Regions from separate parts of the Pseudarthrobacter sp. 05T312 genome, predicted to be linked through region 4. Evidence: riboswitches for the same ligand, from Rfam matches in the RefSeq annotation. Region 4 holds a riboswitch; each other region holds the start of a gene.
What was found. A riboswitch is a leader RNA that binds a small molecule or an ion and turns the genes downstream of it on or off. The one in region 4 is predicted to bind thiamine pyrophosphate.
Positions count from the first base shown of each region.

Region 1: another riboswitch for thiamine pyrophosphate. It lies ahead of thiD (bifunctional hydroxymethylpyrimidine kinase/phosphomethylpyrimidine kinase); the one in region 4 lies ahead of thiC (phosphomethylpyrimidine synthase ThiC).
Region 2: another riboswitch for thiamine pyrophosphate. It lies ahead of AC1DIP_RS03345 (FAD-dependent oxidoreductase); the one in region 4 lies ahead of thiC (phosphomethylpyrimidine synthase ThiC).
Region 3: another riboswitch for thiamine pyrophosphate. It lies ahead of AC1DIP_RS05640 (ECF transporter S component); the one in region 4 lies ahead of thiC (phosphomethylpyrimidine synthase ThiC).

Region 1 covers NZ_JBFTLY010000004.1:220,734-224,368, reverse strand. Annotated here, with positions in the region: gene AC1DIP_RS08755 (Rne/Rng family ribonuclease) at 1-960, shown strand, start outside; TPP riboswitch at 1,120-1,217, shown strand; gene thiD (bifunctional hydroxymethylpyrimidine kinase/phosphomethylpyrimidine kinase) at 1,225-2,745, shown strand; gene rplU (50S ribosomal protein L21) at 3,008-3,316, shown strand; gene rpmA (50S ribosomal protein L27) at 3,378-3,635, shown strand, end outside.
Region 2 covers NZ_JBFTLY010000001.1:656,613-660,247, reverse strand. Annotated here, with positions in the region: gene AC1DIP_RS03355 (thiazole synthase) at 1-160, opposite strand, end outside; gene thiS (sulfur carrier protein ThiS) at 165-401, opposite strand; gene AC1DIP_RS03345 (FAD-dependent oxidoreductase) at 398-1,696, opposite strand; TPP riboswitch at 1,689-1,807, opposite strand; gene thiE (thiamine phosphate synthase) at 1,835-2,575, shown strand; gene AC1DIP_RS03335 (RNB domain-containing ribonuclease) at 2,615-3,635, shown strand, end outside.
Region 3 covers NZ_JBFTLY010000002.1:327,716-331,350, reverse strand. Annotated here, with positions in the region: gene AC1DIP_RS05660 (Na+/H+ antiporter subunit E) at 1-522, shown strand, start outside; gene AC1DIP_RS05655 (MrpF/PhaF family protein) at 519-797, shown strand; gene mnhG (monovalent cation/H(+) antiporter subunit G) at 787-1,191, shown strand; gene AC1DIP_RS05645 (DUF4235 domain-containing protein) at 1,208-1,471, opposite strand; TPP riboswitch at 1,632-1,772, shown strand; gene AC1DIP_RS05640 (ECF transporter S component) at 1,840-2,463, shown strand; gene AC1DIP_RS05635 (ABC transporter ATP-binding protein) at 2,463-3,635, shown strand, end outside.
Region 4 covers NZ_JBFTLY010000003.1:207,837-211,471, forward strand. Annotated here, with positions in the region: gene AC1DIP_RS06990 (amidohydrolase family protein) at 12-1,094, opposite strand; TPP riboswitch at 1,172-1,279, shown strand; gene thiC (phosphomethylpyrimidine synthase ThiC) at 1,275-3,101, shown strand; gene AC1DIP_RS07000 (alpha/beta fold hydrolase) at 3,098-3,635, opposite strand, start outside.

The DNA.
Region 1 (3,635 bases), on a different contig from region 4:
GAGGCCTGCGCCGGCCGGGGCGTCGTGACCCATGACGATCCCGTGGAGCACCGCCGGGCCAACATCGTGGCGGCCGAGCACCACGTCCAGCGCACCGACAACCGGCCCGAAGCCCGGGCGGAAACGCGCCCGGAAGCGCAGCGGAACGACAACGGCCAGCCCGGTGTCCGGACCGAACGCAAGCGGCGGCGCGGACGCGGCGGCCAGCAGCCCGAGGCTGCCCCGGCACCTGCCGTGCATGTCCACACCGTCCAGCCGGACCCGTCCGACGCCGAGCGGCACGCCAAGGCGGAGGCCACCAGGCTTGCCCTCGCAAACATCGCCGCTGCCGCCCATGCAGCCCACCTGCACGACGACGAGGTGGCGGCAGCCCGGCAGGTGCCGTCCGTGGAGCCTGCGCCGGTACCCGTTGAGGAGACGCACGACGCCGATGCCCCGGCACGTCCCGCAGCCGTCCTCACGTTCGGCGGCGAGGAAGTCCCTCTTCCGTTCGTGGAGCACGCCGGGGAACAGCATCCGAAGCCTGCCCTGACGCTGGACCGGCTTGCGGAAGCATTCGCCCACCTGGGCCAGCCGGCTTCCCCCGTGGAGAACGCCCCTGCCAGGCAGGCAGAGGCCGTGCAGGCAGCAGGAGAGGTCGCGCCGGAAGGGCAGGCCGACGGCGGGACGGCAGAAGGCCGCGCCGGTGCCGCTCCTGAGGCGTCGCCTGAAAAGGACTATTCGGACCACACGCTGGAGCAGTCCCGGCAACGCCGGCCCCGGCGCCACCGGGCCGCCAGCCGTGCCCAGGGTTCCGCCAACGAGACCGCTGTCCAGCACCATGAAAACGTCCAGGCTGATGCCGGTGGGCACTCGCACGCAGCCAAGGCCCCCGAACCGGCGAAGGACCAGCCGGAACCGCGCAAGGCGGCCGAGGAACCCATCATCCTCGGCGTCGGGGTGCCTGCCTCGGAACTCTAGCCACAGGAGCGTCCAGCCAGGAATCCCCGTCCTGCGCATCGGTCCACCGGGATTTCCGGGTGGACCGTGCGGGGCGGGGATTCCTGCTGTTCCGGGGCGGTCTATTCTGCGGCGGCCGTTGTCACCCTTTTCCCCGGCTGCGGCGCACGGGCTAGGGTAGGAACCGACACGGGGTGCCGCGCAGCAGGCCGGCTGAGATCCAGACCCGTTGAACCTGTCCGGCTAGTACCGGCGAAGGGATGTCTCTTGTCTTCGACCCTTTCCATGCCCCTGCCAGCTGCCTCCTCCGTCCGCACCGGGCTGCCCACCGGCCGGGACGTCCCGCGGGTCCTGTCCATCGCCGGCTCCGACCCGTCCGGGGGCGCAGGCATCCAGGCCGACCTGAAAAGCATTGCCGCCCACGGCGGATACGGCATGGCTGCCATTACCGCCCTGACGGCACAGAACACCCGCGGCGTGCAGTCCGTCCACGTTCCTCCCGTGGCTTTCCTCGCCCAGCAGCTGGACGCGGTCAGCGATGACATCTCGATCGACGCCGTCAAGATCGGCATGCTGGGGGACGAGGCCGTGATCCGCACCGTCCGGCACTGGCTGGAGAAGGTCCGTCCCGCCGTCGTGGTCCTGGACCCGGTCATGGTGGCCACCAGCGGCGACAGGCTGCTGGAGGAGTCCGCCGAGGCCGCGCTCCGGGACCTGCTGCCCCTGGCCAACCTCATCACTCCCAACCTGCCGGAGCTTGCCATGCTGGTGGGTGCGGACCCTGCCGACAGCTGGGCGGCCGCGCTGGAGCAGGGGCGGCACCTGGCGGACGCCACCGGCGCCACCATCCTGGTCAAGGGCGGTCACCTGGCGGGTGCGGACTGCCCGGATGCGCTGGTCAATACGGCTGGCCTCCTCGCACAGGAAGTGGTGGAGGTGCCGGGAAACCGCATCAACACCCGCAACAGCCACGGCACCGGCTGTTCCCTGTCTTCCGCGATGGCCACCGTCCAGGCTCGCTTGGGCGACTGGGAGGCATCCCTCCGGACGGTCAAGCCATGGCTGGCAGGCGCCCTTGAAAACTCGGAGCAGCTCGAGGTGGGCCAGGGAAACGGGCCGGTGCACCACTTCCACCATGTGCGGCCTGCCCCCGCGGAAGGCGGCTTCGCTGCACGGCTCTGGGCAGAAGCCCAACAGGACCTCGCGGACATCTACGCCCTGGACTTCATTCACGGCCTGGCCGCCGGGGACCTTCCCGAGAAGGACTTCGCCTACTACCTGGCCCAGGATGCCCTGTACCTGAACGGATACTCCCGGGTGTTGGCCCGCGCCAGCGCCCTGGCTCCCTCGGAAGCGGAACAGCTGTTCTGGGCCGGGTCCTCGCAGCAGTGCCTGGAGGTGGAGTCGGAACTGCACCGTTCCTGGCTCAGCACCCGGCCCGCCCAGAACGGCCTCGGCCCCGTCACCAAGGCCTACGTGGACCACCTCACCGCAGCGTCGGCGTCGGGCAGCTACGCCGTCCTGGCCGCCGCCGTCCTTCCCTGCTTCTGGCTCTACGCCGAGGTGGGCGAAAAGCTGCACGGCCAGTTTGTTGCCTCCTTGGAGCCGGAGGGGCACGCCTACGCGGCCTGGCTGCGGACGTATGCCGACGAAGGATTTGCCGAAGCAACGCGCCGCGCCATCGCCATCGTGGACGCAGCTGGCCGGAAGGCCTCGGACGCCGAGCGGGAGGCCATGGTGACCGCGTTCAAGCAGTCCTGCCGCCTGGAAGTGGAATTCTTCGACGCGCCGAGGCTCCATTCCTGACTCCTGCGGGCAGCACCGCCGCTATGATGGAGTTCATGGTTGCGGTGCTGCCTGCCGGAGTGTGGTTACTACCACACCCGGGCCGCCGGAACCAGCCTCATTTGCGGCCGTAGATGGATTTAGCGTATTCTAGATCTTCGGTGCTTACGCCAACACTTGGGTTATGACCCCACGGCGTTGAGGCACAGCGGGAACCCTGACTTTTTTGAGTCGGTTCCGCACGCAAATTTTGTAATAAACGTCGAGAGAAGTGAGTTCCCAAGTGGTGTACGCGATTGTCCGCGCAGGCGGCCGCCAAGAGAAGGTTTCCGTTGGAGACTTCGTTACCCTGAACCGCGTCGCCGGTGGAGCCGGCAGCACCATCGAGCTGCCCGCACTGCTCCTGGTTGATGGTGACAAGGTCACCTCCGCCGCCGCTGACCTGGCCAAGGTAACTGTTACGGCTGAAATCCTCCAGGACCTGCGTGGTCCTAAGATTGTCATCCAGAAGTTCAAGAACAAGACCGGCTACAAGAAGCGCCAGGGTCACCGCCAGGAACTGACCAAGGTCAAGATCACCGGCATTAAGTAACCACCGGTTACTGTTCAGGTATTTCAACAGATTCCCCAGAATTTAGAGGCAGGCATTTCAGATGGCACATAAAAAGGGCGCGAGCTCCACTCGCAACGGTCGCGATTCCAACGCTCAGTACCTCGGCGTCAAGCGCTTCGGCGGCCAGGTCGTTTCCGCAGGCGAGATCATCGTCCGCCAGCGCGGCACCCACTTCCACCCCGGCGCCGGCGTTGGCCGTGGCGGTGACGACACCCTGTTCGCACTGACCCCGGGCGCCGTTGAATTCGGCACCCGCCGCGGTCGTCGCGTGGTCAACATCGTTGCTGCTGCAGCTGCA
Region 2 (3,635 bases), on a different contig from region 4:
GGGCGGTGCCGGAGGCCAGGAGTGCAGCGCCCAGGCCGTCCAGGCTGGGTGCCCCGCCGGTGCCCATGATCAGCCGGGATCCGAGGGCGACGCCGTCAATCACCAGGGCGTCGGCGGCGCCGGGATTCCCGGCCGGGTTGATGGTGCTGGTTTCGGTCATGGTGTCAGCCTCCCTGTACTGCCGTGACAAGTTCAATGTCGTCGCCCTCGGCGAGCGCCGTGGCGAACCATTGGCTCCGCGGCACCACCTGGGCATTATGGGCGACGGCGACCCCCAGCTTCCCGCCGTCCGTCGCCTGGCCGTTGGGTGCCAGCGGGCGTCCGGTGACCTGGCTGACGAGCGTGGTGATGGAGGTGCCGTCCGCCACCGTGTGGGTGTTTCCGTTCAGGGTGATGTTCACGCTGTCTCCTTGATGTGGTGGTTTGTGCCGGCGGCGGCCGGACGCGAGAAGCGCTCCGGGCTGAAAGGCGCCCAGCGCGGGTCGGCATGCCCCTCCAGCAACCCGGCGCAGATGGCCGCGGCCGCGGGAGTGAGCAGCACCCCGTGCCGGAAGAACCCGGTGGCGATGATGAGTCCCGGGACGTGCCCGGCCTGATTGCCGGCGGATCCGTCGGCCGCCGGCACACGGCCCAGCAGCGGTGCATTGTCGGGGGTTCCGGGCCGGGCCCGGGCGGTGCACTCGAGCAGTTCCAGTTCGGCGACGGCGGGAACCAGCGCCTGGGCATCGCGCAGCAGCTGGTAGACGCCTCCGGCGCTCACGGCATCGGACAGGGCGTCCTCGCGCTGGGTGGCTCCGATGACCACGGTTCCGTCCTGCCGGGGAACGATGTAGACGGGGACGCCGTGCACCAGCCCGCGCACGGTGGACGTCACCAGGGGCTGGAGGTGAGGCGGAACGGCGAGGCGGAGGATGTCGCCGTGTACCGGGCGCAGGGGCAGGTCGAGGCCGCCGGGCAGGCCGCCAAGGTCCCCTGCCTGCAGGCCGTTGGCCACAATGGTCTCCGTTGCCAGGACGGTGCCGCCACCGGCAAGGGAGGTGCCGACGACGCTTCCGCCCTCCCACAGCAGTCCGCCAGCCCGGTCCGGCACGGCATACCCATCCACCGCCCCTGCCGCGGCCAGGCCAGGCTTCCCGCGGACGGCGCCGGCGAGGGCCCGCCGCAGGGCAGCCACCAGGCGGCGCGGATCTACCTGGTGGTCCGCGGGAGTGTCCAGGGCGCAGGCGATGGCGGGGCTGAGGAGCGGCTCGCGTTGGCGGGCTTCCCTCACCGTCAGGGGTTCCACGGCAAGTCCGTTGGCCTGCTGTACGGCGCGGAGGTCCATCAGGGCGCGGCGGTCCGCGGCGTCGGCACCCACGGCGAGTGTCGGCGTCGTCAGGTATCCGGAATCCGCGCCGGTGGCTCCTGCGATGCCTGCGGCGAAACCGGGCCAGCGGGAGGACGCGTCAAGCATCAGTTCCAGGAGGTCCTCCTCCTGGTAGTGCAGTTCGCTGACGGGGGCCAGCATCCCTGCGGCGGCCCAGCTTGCGCCGCTTCCGGGTGCGTCATCGATCAGGGCCACGGAGCGGCCGGAGCACTGCGCCTCCCAGGCGATGCCATGGCCCACCACCCCGCCGCCGATGACGGCGACGTCTGCGTGGACCGTGGAACGGGGAGCACCGGGCGGCCCGGCGCGATGGTCAACGGGGGTGCTCATATGGTTCCTTCCCTACGCCGGCATTAACCGGATCAGGTCAAGCGGTCGGCTCTGACGCCCTCTCAGCCCGGCGCTTTGTGACAGCTGCCGCGGGCTCCCGCAGTACCAGCCCAGTTTAGAGGAACTAGGCTTGCAGGCATGAATGTGTCCGCTTCCTCCCTGCCCCCGGGCCCCCACGCTCCAGCAATCCCGGCCGGCACGGCCGAAGTTGCCAACGCGGGCCACAACGATGCCCTGAAGGCAGCCCGCCTGTACCTGTGCACCGATGCGCGCGCTGCGCGCGGCGACTTTGCGGAGTTCGTGGACGCCGCGTTTGCCGGGGGCGTGGACATCATCCAGCTGCGCGACAAGACCATCGAGGCCGCCGAGGAACTGGACCTCCTGGCGGCCTTGAAGGAGACGGCGGTGCGGCACGGGAAACTCTGGGCCGTCAATGACCGCGCCGATATCGCCGTGCTGTCCGGGGCACCGGTGTTCCACATCGGCCAAAAGGACCTTCCGCTGGCTGCGGCGCGCACCCTGGTCAACGGCAACGCCGCCATCGGCCTCTCCAGCCACACCACGGGCCAGGTCGACGCGGCCCTCGCGGCAACCGGCGGCCCGTCCGGTCTGGACTATTTCTGCGTGGGGCCGGTGTGGGCCACACCCACCAAACCCGGCAGGGCCGCCGTCGGGCCTGAACTGGTGCAGTACGCCGCCGGCGCCTCCGGGCAGGCCGGGGATCCCGTCCCGTGGTTTGCCATCGGCGGCATCGACCACGGAAACGTCCGCGAGGTGGTGGAGGCCGGTGCCCGCCGCATCGTGGTGGTGCGCGCCATCACAGAGGCCCCCGACCCCGCAGCAGCCGCAGCCTCGCTCCTCGGCGCGCTGGACGGCTGAGCCTGCATAATCCCGGGACTTGGGGCTACGCTGAATTTTGTGTCACATCATCGGTTGGCCCCCAACGTCCATGACCACAGGAACGCCCTGGAAGAGGCGTTGGGCCTGCTGCGGACCGAGCTTGAGCTGCCGGGCCCGTACCCTGCCGACGCTGTGGAAGACGCCCGGGCCGCCGTCGCGGCGTTGAAGCTGCCTTCCTACGACCTGACCGCCGTCGAATTCGTCACCATCGATCCGGCATCCTCCACGGACCTGGACCAGGCAGTCTTCATCGAACCCGACGGCAACGGCTACCGCGTCCTGTACGCCATCGCCGACGTCCCTGCATTCGTTGCACCGGGTGGCCCGCTGGACGCCGAAACCCGGCGCCGCGGCCAGACGTTCTACGCCCCGGACGGGCGGATCCCGCTGCATCCGGAGGTGATCAGCGAGGGGGCCGGGAGCCTGCTCCCGGGCCAGGAGTGTTCGGCTTTCGTCTGGGACTTCACGCTCGACGGCGACGCGACGGTGCTGAGCGTGGGTGTCCGGCGGGCGCGGATCCGCAGCCGCGACAAGCTCAGCTACAAGGGCGCCCAGGCCGACCTCGACGCCGGGACCGCCCCTCCCGTCCTTCGGCTGCTCCGCGAGGTGGGACTGAAGCGGGTGGCACTGGAACGGGCGCGTGAAGGCGCCAGCCTGAACATGCCCGAGCAGGAAATCGTCCAGCTGCCGGACGGCGGCTACCGGATCGACGCCGTTCCGCAGCTTCCTGTCGAGGACTGGAACGCCCAGATTTCGTTGATGACCGGAATGGCCGCCGCGCAGCTCATGCTGGAGGGCAAAGTGGGCATCCTGCGCACCATGCCCGCCCCTGACGAACGGTCGCTGCGGCACTTCCGGCTGCAGACCGAGGTGCTCGGCAGGCCTTGGGACGGGCAGGTCAGCTACGGCGAATACCTGCGGTCGCTCGATCCCACCGACCCGCGCCAGTTGGCCATCATGCATTCGGCCGGGATGCTGTTCCGCGGCGCGTCCTACACCGCCTTCGATGGCACCGTCCCCGAGGACGGCATCCAGTCCG
Region 3 (3,635 bases), on a different contig from region 4:
CGCCAGGAACTGCCGCTCCTGGTCTGGCTGGTGGTTGTGTGGGGCGCCCTCTGGCAGGATTTCAGCCCCGGCAACCTCCTCTTCGGGGCCCTGCTGGCCGTTGGCGTGGCCCGGCTCTTCTACCTCCCGCCGGTGGAACTCAGTGGCCGGTTCAATATCCTCTACGCCGTGCCTTTTGCGCTGGCCTTCGTGGGCAAGGTGGTGGTGGCCAGCGCCCAGGTCCTGTACCTGGCAGCGGTCCGCGGCCCCAAGGTGACCAATGCCGTGGTCGCGGTCAAGCTGCGCAGCCACCAGGACCTGATCGTCACTGCCACGGGACACGTGATTTCCCTGATCCCGGGCTCCCTGGTGGTTGAGGTGGACCGTTCCACGTCCACCCTGTACCTGCACGCACTCAACATCACCTCCGAGAAGGACGTGGAGGGCCTCCGGAACGAGGTCCGTTCCATTGAAGCGGGCCTGATCCGCATCATGGGCACCGCGGATGAACTCGAAGAGGTCCGTATGGAGGCCAGCGCATGATGCACGTTGTCCTGGCTGTCACAGCCGTCATTTTTTCGCTGGCGGCCGCCGGTGCCATTATCCGTATCGCCCGTGGCCCGTCGCTGCTGGACCGGGTGCTGGCTGCGGATGTGCTGCTCGCCATCCTGGCCGGGGCGCTGTGCATCGATATGGCAGTGAACCGGCACCTGAACAACCTGATGCTGGTGGTGGCCATCTCCATCATCGGGTTCATTGGGTCCGTGACCGTGGCCAGGTTCGTGGCCGACAGGAGGGTCAAACCCAATGAATCCTGACTTCTCCGGCCCCGACGCCTGGATCGACCTCGTCTCCGCCGTGTTCATGGTGGTGGGCGCCCTCATGTCCCTGGGTGCCTCGATAGGCCTGCTGCGGTTCCCGGACCTCCTGAGCCGCATGCACGCCGCCACGAAGCCCCAGGTCCTGGGCCTCTTCCTGCTGCTGGCGGCCATCGGGCTGCAGATGCGGACGTGGTGGGTGTGGCCGGTCCTGGTGGTGGCGTGGATCTTCCAGTTGCTCACGGTGCCTGTGTCCGCCCACATGGTGGGCCGTGCCGGCTACCGCACCAAGCACCTGCACCGGGAACTGCTCACCGCCGATGAACTCGAAGCCGTGGTGCAAAAAGCCGCCGCCGAGACTGCCCGGAAGGACAGCCCCGACGACGGCCGGTAACGCCAAGGGCAGGACGCTAGACGATGTCCTGGGTCTTCGCGAAGCGGGTGATGGCGCGCTGGGTTCCGCGGTTGGCCAGGACCTGGATGATGGCACTGACCGACGCCGAGATCAGCGCAAAGGTCAGCGCGGAACGCAGGCTGGTGGGTACGTCCTCGTGCTTGCCGGTGGGCGGCTTCTGTCCGGTGGTCTTTTCCCAGATGGCATTGACCAGCTTGGTGCCGGCGAGGCCTGCGCCGAGGCTCACGGCTGTCCCGAGCAGTTTGATGAGAAGGTTCATTCCAGGTACTCCTTGCGGGCGGAAAACGGACTGCCCCCAGCCTAGCCGGTCATATCCGGGGGATTGGCGCCCGCAGCCCGCAATCCAGCCCTGCCAGGTGTAAACTTGACCACGCCCAACAGGGCACAACAACAAGCGTTACCCACACGAAAAGCAACACTAAAAACGACAGGGGAGCGCCGCCGTCGGGCAACCTGGCATTAGCCGGGCACCGCAGGTGGGCGCTGAGAGTGCGGACAGCCGCAGACCCTCGAACCTGATCCGGTTAGTACCGGCGCAAGGGAGTCGAGTTCTCAAAGTGTCGCGGTTCCACGGCCACAGGCCGCCGGCCGGGTCCACTTTCCCCTCCTGTTTCCCAGGAGGATCACATGAGTACTGCAGCAATCAAGAAGACCACCAGCAAGTCCTGGCGCGTCGTGGACATCGTCGTCGCCGCGCTGGTGGCCATCGCGGGCGGCGTCATTTTCTGGGCCTGGGACCAGGGTGCCGCCGCCCTGTCCGCCCCCATGAACGCCGCCTACCCGCCCCTGACCGGCCTGCTCGCCGGCGGCTGGATGATTCCCGGCGTGCTGGGGATGCTCATCATCCGCAAGCCCGGGGCCGCCCTGTTCTGCGAGACCGTCGCAGCCACCGGCGAGCTGCTGATGGGTTCCCAGTACGGCGCCTCGGTCCTTTTCTCCGGTTTCATCCAGGGGCTGGGCGCGGAAATCATCTTCGCAATCTTCGTGTACCGGAAGTTTAACCTGCCCGTATCGCTGCTGGCCGGCGCCGCGGCCGGATTCTTCTGCGGCCTGAATGATTCGTTCGCACCGTGGGGCTGGAACATCGCCTACTCGGGCGCCGACAAGCTGGCCTACATCGTCCTCACCACCATTTCCGGGGCCATCCTGGCGGGCGCCCTGGCCTGGCTGGCCACCCGAGGCCTGGCACGCACCGGCGTGCTGAGCTCCTTCGCGTCCCGCAAGGCCGCAACGGAGCCCGTCTTCTCCTGATGGCACCCTCCCAGGACTCCGGCGCGGTCCGCCCCGCCGCCGTCACCGCCCGTGGCTGGGGCTGGCGGCATGCCGGCCGGCCCAAACCCGCCGTCCACGGCCTTGACCTGGACATCGCCCCGGGGGAGCGGGTGCTCCTGCTCGGGCCCTCCGGCGCCGGGAAGTCCACGCTGCTGCATGCGCTGGCCGGCGTCCTGGGAGACATCAACGACGACGGCGAGGCAGGCGACGCCGACGAGTCCGGTTCGCTCCTGGTGGACGGAGCCGCGCCCCGTGCCCGGCGCGGCCGCGCCGGGCTGATGCAGCAGGACCCCGAAACGCAGGTGGTCCTTTCCCGGGTGGGGGACGACGTCGCCTTCGGCGCCGAAAACCTCGCCGTGCCCCGCGACGCGATCTGGCCGCGCGTGCACGCGGCGCTTGCCGACGTCGGACTCTCCCACCTCCCGCTGGACCACCCGACGTCGGCCCTGTCCGGCGGCCAAAAGCAGCGCCTGGCGCTCGCCGGCATCCTGGCGATGCGCCCCGGCCTGATCCTGCTGGACGAGCCCACCGCCAACCTGGACCCGGACGGCGTGCTGGAGGTCCGCAACGCAGTGGCCCGCTCCCTGGACAAAACCGGCGCCACGCTGGTGGTGGTGGAGCACCGGGTATCCGTGTGGAAGGACATGGTGGATCGGATCATTGTCCTGCAGCCCGGCTCCGCCAGCGATCCTGCGGTGCTCCTGGACGGGCCCCCGGACCGCGTGCTCGGTGAGGCGCGGACCATGCTGGCCGCGGCCGGCGTGTGGGTGCCCGGGTATGTGCCCGCGACCCGTCCCCGCGCCGCCGTCCCGGCCGCGGGAACGGGGAACCTGTTGCTGGCGGCAGAGCAGCTGGCCGTATCCCGCGAACGCGCCCGCCGGCAGGGCTTTCGGAAAATTCCGCCGGTGCCGGTCCAGGAGGACGTGGCTGCACAGGTCCGCGCCGGGCAGGCCCTGGCCATCACCGGTCCCAACGGCGCCGGCAAGTCCACCTTCGCGTTGACCCTGGCCGGGCTGCTGGAGCCGGTGGCCGGAAAGGTGTCCGCCACCCTGGACCTCAGCCGCGGCGCCGGCATCGACCCCTACAAGTGGAAGGCCGAGCAGCTGATCTCGCGGGTGGGCACGGTGTTCCAGGAGCCGGAACACCAGTTC
Region 4 (3,635 bases):
TGAGCCGTTTGTCAGCGAATGATCCGCCCGCCCAGCACCACGTGCTCCAGGGCCGTAATGGTCTCCCGCGCCGCCCGCGGGTCTTCCCGGCACACGACGACGTCGGCGCGGGCCCCTTCCTCCACTCCGTCCGCTCCCAGCCACGTTCGTGCTGCCCAGCAGGCGGAGTCGAGGGCCGCGTCCATGGGCAGGCCGGCGCCGTGCAGGGCCAGGATTTCGTCCGTGATCCTGCCGTGCCGGATCACGCTGCCGGCGTCGGTACCGGCAAAAATGCGGACCCCCGCGGCATGGGCTTCCGCCACCCGCTCCATCCTGCGTTCCCAGAGGGCGCGCATGTGGGCGGCATACCGCGGGAACTTGGGCTCCGCCTGCGCAGCAATGTCGGGGAAGGTGGCGATATTGATGAGCGTGGGCACGATCGGTACACCTTGCTCCACGAACCGGGGCACGTGGCGGGGCAGCAGCCCGGTAGCGTGCTCGACGCAGTCAATGCCTGCGTCCAGCACCTGGTCCAGGGTGTCTTCGGCGAAGCAGTGCGCTGTCACCCGGGCCCCTTCGTCGTGTGCGGCCCGGACGGCATCGCGTACGACGTCGGCAGGAAACGACGGCGACAAGTCGCCTGCGCCGCGGTCAATCCAGTCCCCCACGAGCTTGACCCAGCCGTCGCCGTCGCGCGCCTGCTTGCGGACGGCCTCCACGAGGCCCCCGGGCTCCACTTCCTCGGCGAACCCCCGCAGGTAGCGGCGCGTCCGGGCGATATGGCGCCCGGCCCGGATCAACACCGGGAAGTCCCTGCCGCCCTGCATCCAGCGGGTATCTGCCGGCGAACCCGCGTCCCGGACCAGCAAGGTTCCGGCGTTGAGGTCCGCGCGCGCCTGGTCCCTGGCGGCCGCGGGTTCGACCGGACCAGCGGCACCCAGCCCAATGTGGCAGTGCGCGTCCACGAAGCCCGGGAGCACCCAGCCGTCCAAAATCCGGTCCGGAGCAGCCGCCGGCCTGCTGAACGTAAGCCTGCCGTCCACGGACCAGAGCCCGTGCCGCACCCTGTCCGGTGCAGTGAGGACGGGGCCTCGGAAGTGGATGATGTCTGCCATGGGGCTCCTTTCGATGCCCGGTCAGGCTAGCACCGGAATTATGACAAGGGCGCTCCAGGTGCCTGTGGTAGCTTCGTTCCTGACCACACGGGTGCCCTTGCAGGGGCTGAGATCGGGCTGACGCAGCCTGCGACCGTTGAACCTGTCCGGGTAATGCCGGCGAAGGAAGTGAGTATTCCCTTGAGTACGCAAAACACCCAGTTGAACCCTGCCCTCCAACCGTCCGACGGGGAGCCCGGCGACGCTTCAGTGCCGCCGGTAACCCAGTCGCTGAAGTCGCATTCACTCGCCTACGTTGCGGATGAGGCGTCCGGGATCCGGGTACCGGTGACCGAAATTGCCCTTGAGCCGTCCCCCAACGGCCAGCCGAACGCACCCTTCCGGACCTACCGGACCGCCGGACCCGGCAGCGACCCCGTCCGCGGCCTGCAGCCCTTCCGCTCCGAGTGGATCGCGGCACGGGCTGACACCGAGCCCTACGGCGGCCGGGAGCGCAACCTGCTCGACGACGGCCGCTCGGCCGTGCGCCGCGGCGCCGCCTCCGCGGAGTGGAAAGGTGCGCAGCCGGTGCCCCGCCGCGCCGTCGACGGCCGGACGGTGACGCAGATGCACTATGCCCGGCAGGGAATCGTCACGCAGGAAATGCGGTTCGTGGCCCTGCGCGAAAACTGCGATGTGGAGTTGGTGCGCAGCGAAGTGGCTGCCGGCCGCGCCATCATTCCCAACAACATCAACCATCCGGAATCCGAACCCATGATCATCGGCAAGGCCTTCCTGGTGAAGATCAACGCGAACATCGGCAACTCCGCCGTGACGAGTTCAATCGCCGAGGAAGTGGACAAGCTGCAGTGGGCCACCCAGTGGGGCGCCGACACCGTCATGGACCTCTCCACCGGCGACGACATCCACACCACGCGGGAGTGGATCCTCCGCAACTCCCCCGTGCCGATCGGGACGGTGCCGATCTACCAGGCGCTGGAAAAGGTCAACGGCGAGGCCAACGCCCTCACTTGGGAGATCTTCCGCGACACCGTGATCGAACAGTGCGAGCAGGGCGTGGACTACATGACCATCCACGCCGGCGTGCTGCTGCGGTATGTCCCGCTGACGGCCAACCGGGTGACCGGCATCGTCTCGCGCGGCGGCTCGATCATGGCCGGCTGGTGCCTGGCCCACCACCAGGAGAACTTCCTGTACACGCACTTCGATGAGCTCTGCGAAATCTTCGCCAAATACGACGTCGCCTTCTCGCTGGGCGACGGCCTCCGCCCCGGCTCCACGGCGGACGCCAACGACGCCGCCCAGTTCGCCGAACTGGACACCCTCGCCGAACTGACGCAGCGGGCCTGGGAATACGACGTGCAGGTGATGGTGGAAGGGCCAGGCCACGTTCCCTTCCACCTGGTCCGCGAGAACGTGGAGCGGCAGCAGGAACTGTGCAAGGGTGCGCCCTTCTATACCCTGGGGCCCCTGGTGACGGATGTGGCGCCGGGGTATGACCACATCACCTCGGCCATTGGCGCCACCGAAATCGCCCGGTACGGCACTGCCATGCTTTGCTACGTCACGCCGAAGGAACACCTGGGCCTGCCCAACAAGGACGACGTGAAAACGGGGGTGATCACCTACAAGATCGCAGCGCACGCCGCAGACCTGGCCAAGGGCCACCCCGGGGCGCATGAGCGCGATGATGCCCTGTCCAAGGCAAGGTTCGAGTTCCGCTGGCGTGACCAGTTCGCGCTGTCCTTGGACCCCGTGACCGCGGAGTCGTTCCACGATGAGACGCTGCCGGCCGAACCGGCCAAGACGGCGCACTTTTGTTCCATGTGTGGTCCGAAGTTCTGCTCCATGCGGATCAGCCAGGACATCCGGGACGAATACGGGTCCGCGGAGGCGCAGGCTGCGCTGGCGGACATGGCCTCCGGCATGCGGGAGAAGAGCGAGGAGTTCCTGGCAGCCGGCGGCAAGGTGTACCTGCCGGAGCTGCGGGTCCCCGCCGAAGGCTAGGACGCCCGGGCGGGCTGGCTCCTGCTGACCCCACTGATGAACTGGCGGATGGCCCGGTCCCCGTCCAGGGAGTCCTGGGGCCGGTGCCCTCCCGCGGCAACGCGGTGCAGGGCACCGGTTTCCCGGAGGTACCCGGCAATTTCCTCATAAAGCGGCTCCCACCCTCCGGTGAGCACCAGGGTGGGGACGCCCGGAACAATGTGCAGCGGCGCTTCCCACGAAGGCTCCTGGAGCCGCAGCCGCCGCGCGGACCGTTTCTCCTCGGCGGTGGCAGGCTGCTGGAGGTCGGTGGCGTAGATCCTGCGCACGAACTCGCGCTGGAAGTCGTCATCGCTGAGTTGGTGGCGGACGTCGAACAGTGGCTGCATCAGGCTGATGTGGGCGGCCGTGGCCGGCAGTTCCGCGGTCAGGGACAGGCAGGCGGGCTCCACCAGGGTCAGGGAAAAGACCAGGTCGGGGCGTTCAACGGCGGCCATCATGGCTGCGATGGCACCCTGGGCGTGTGCCACCACGTGTCCGCCGGCAGCGCCGCGG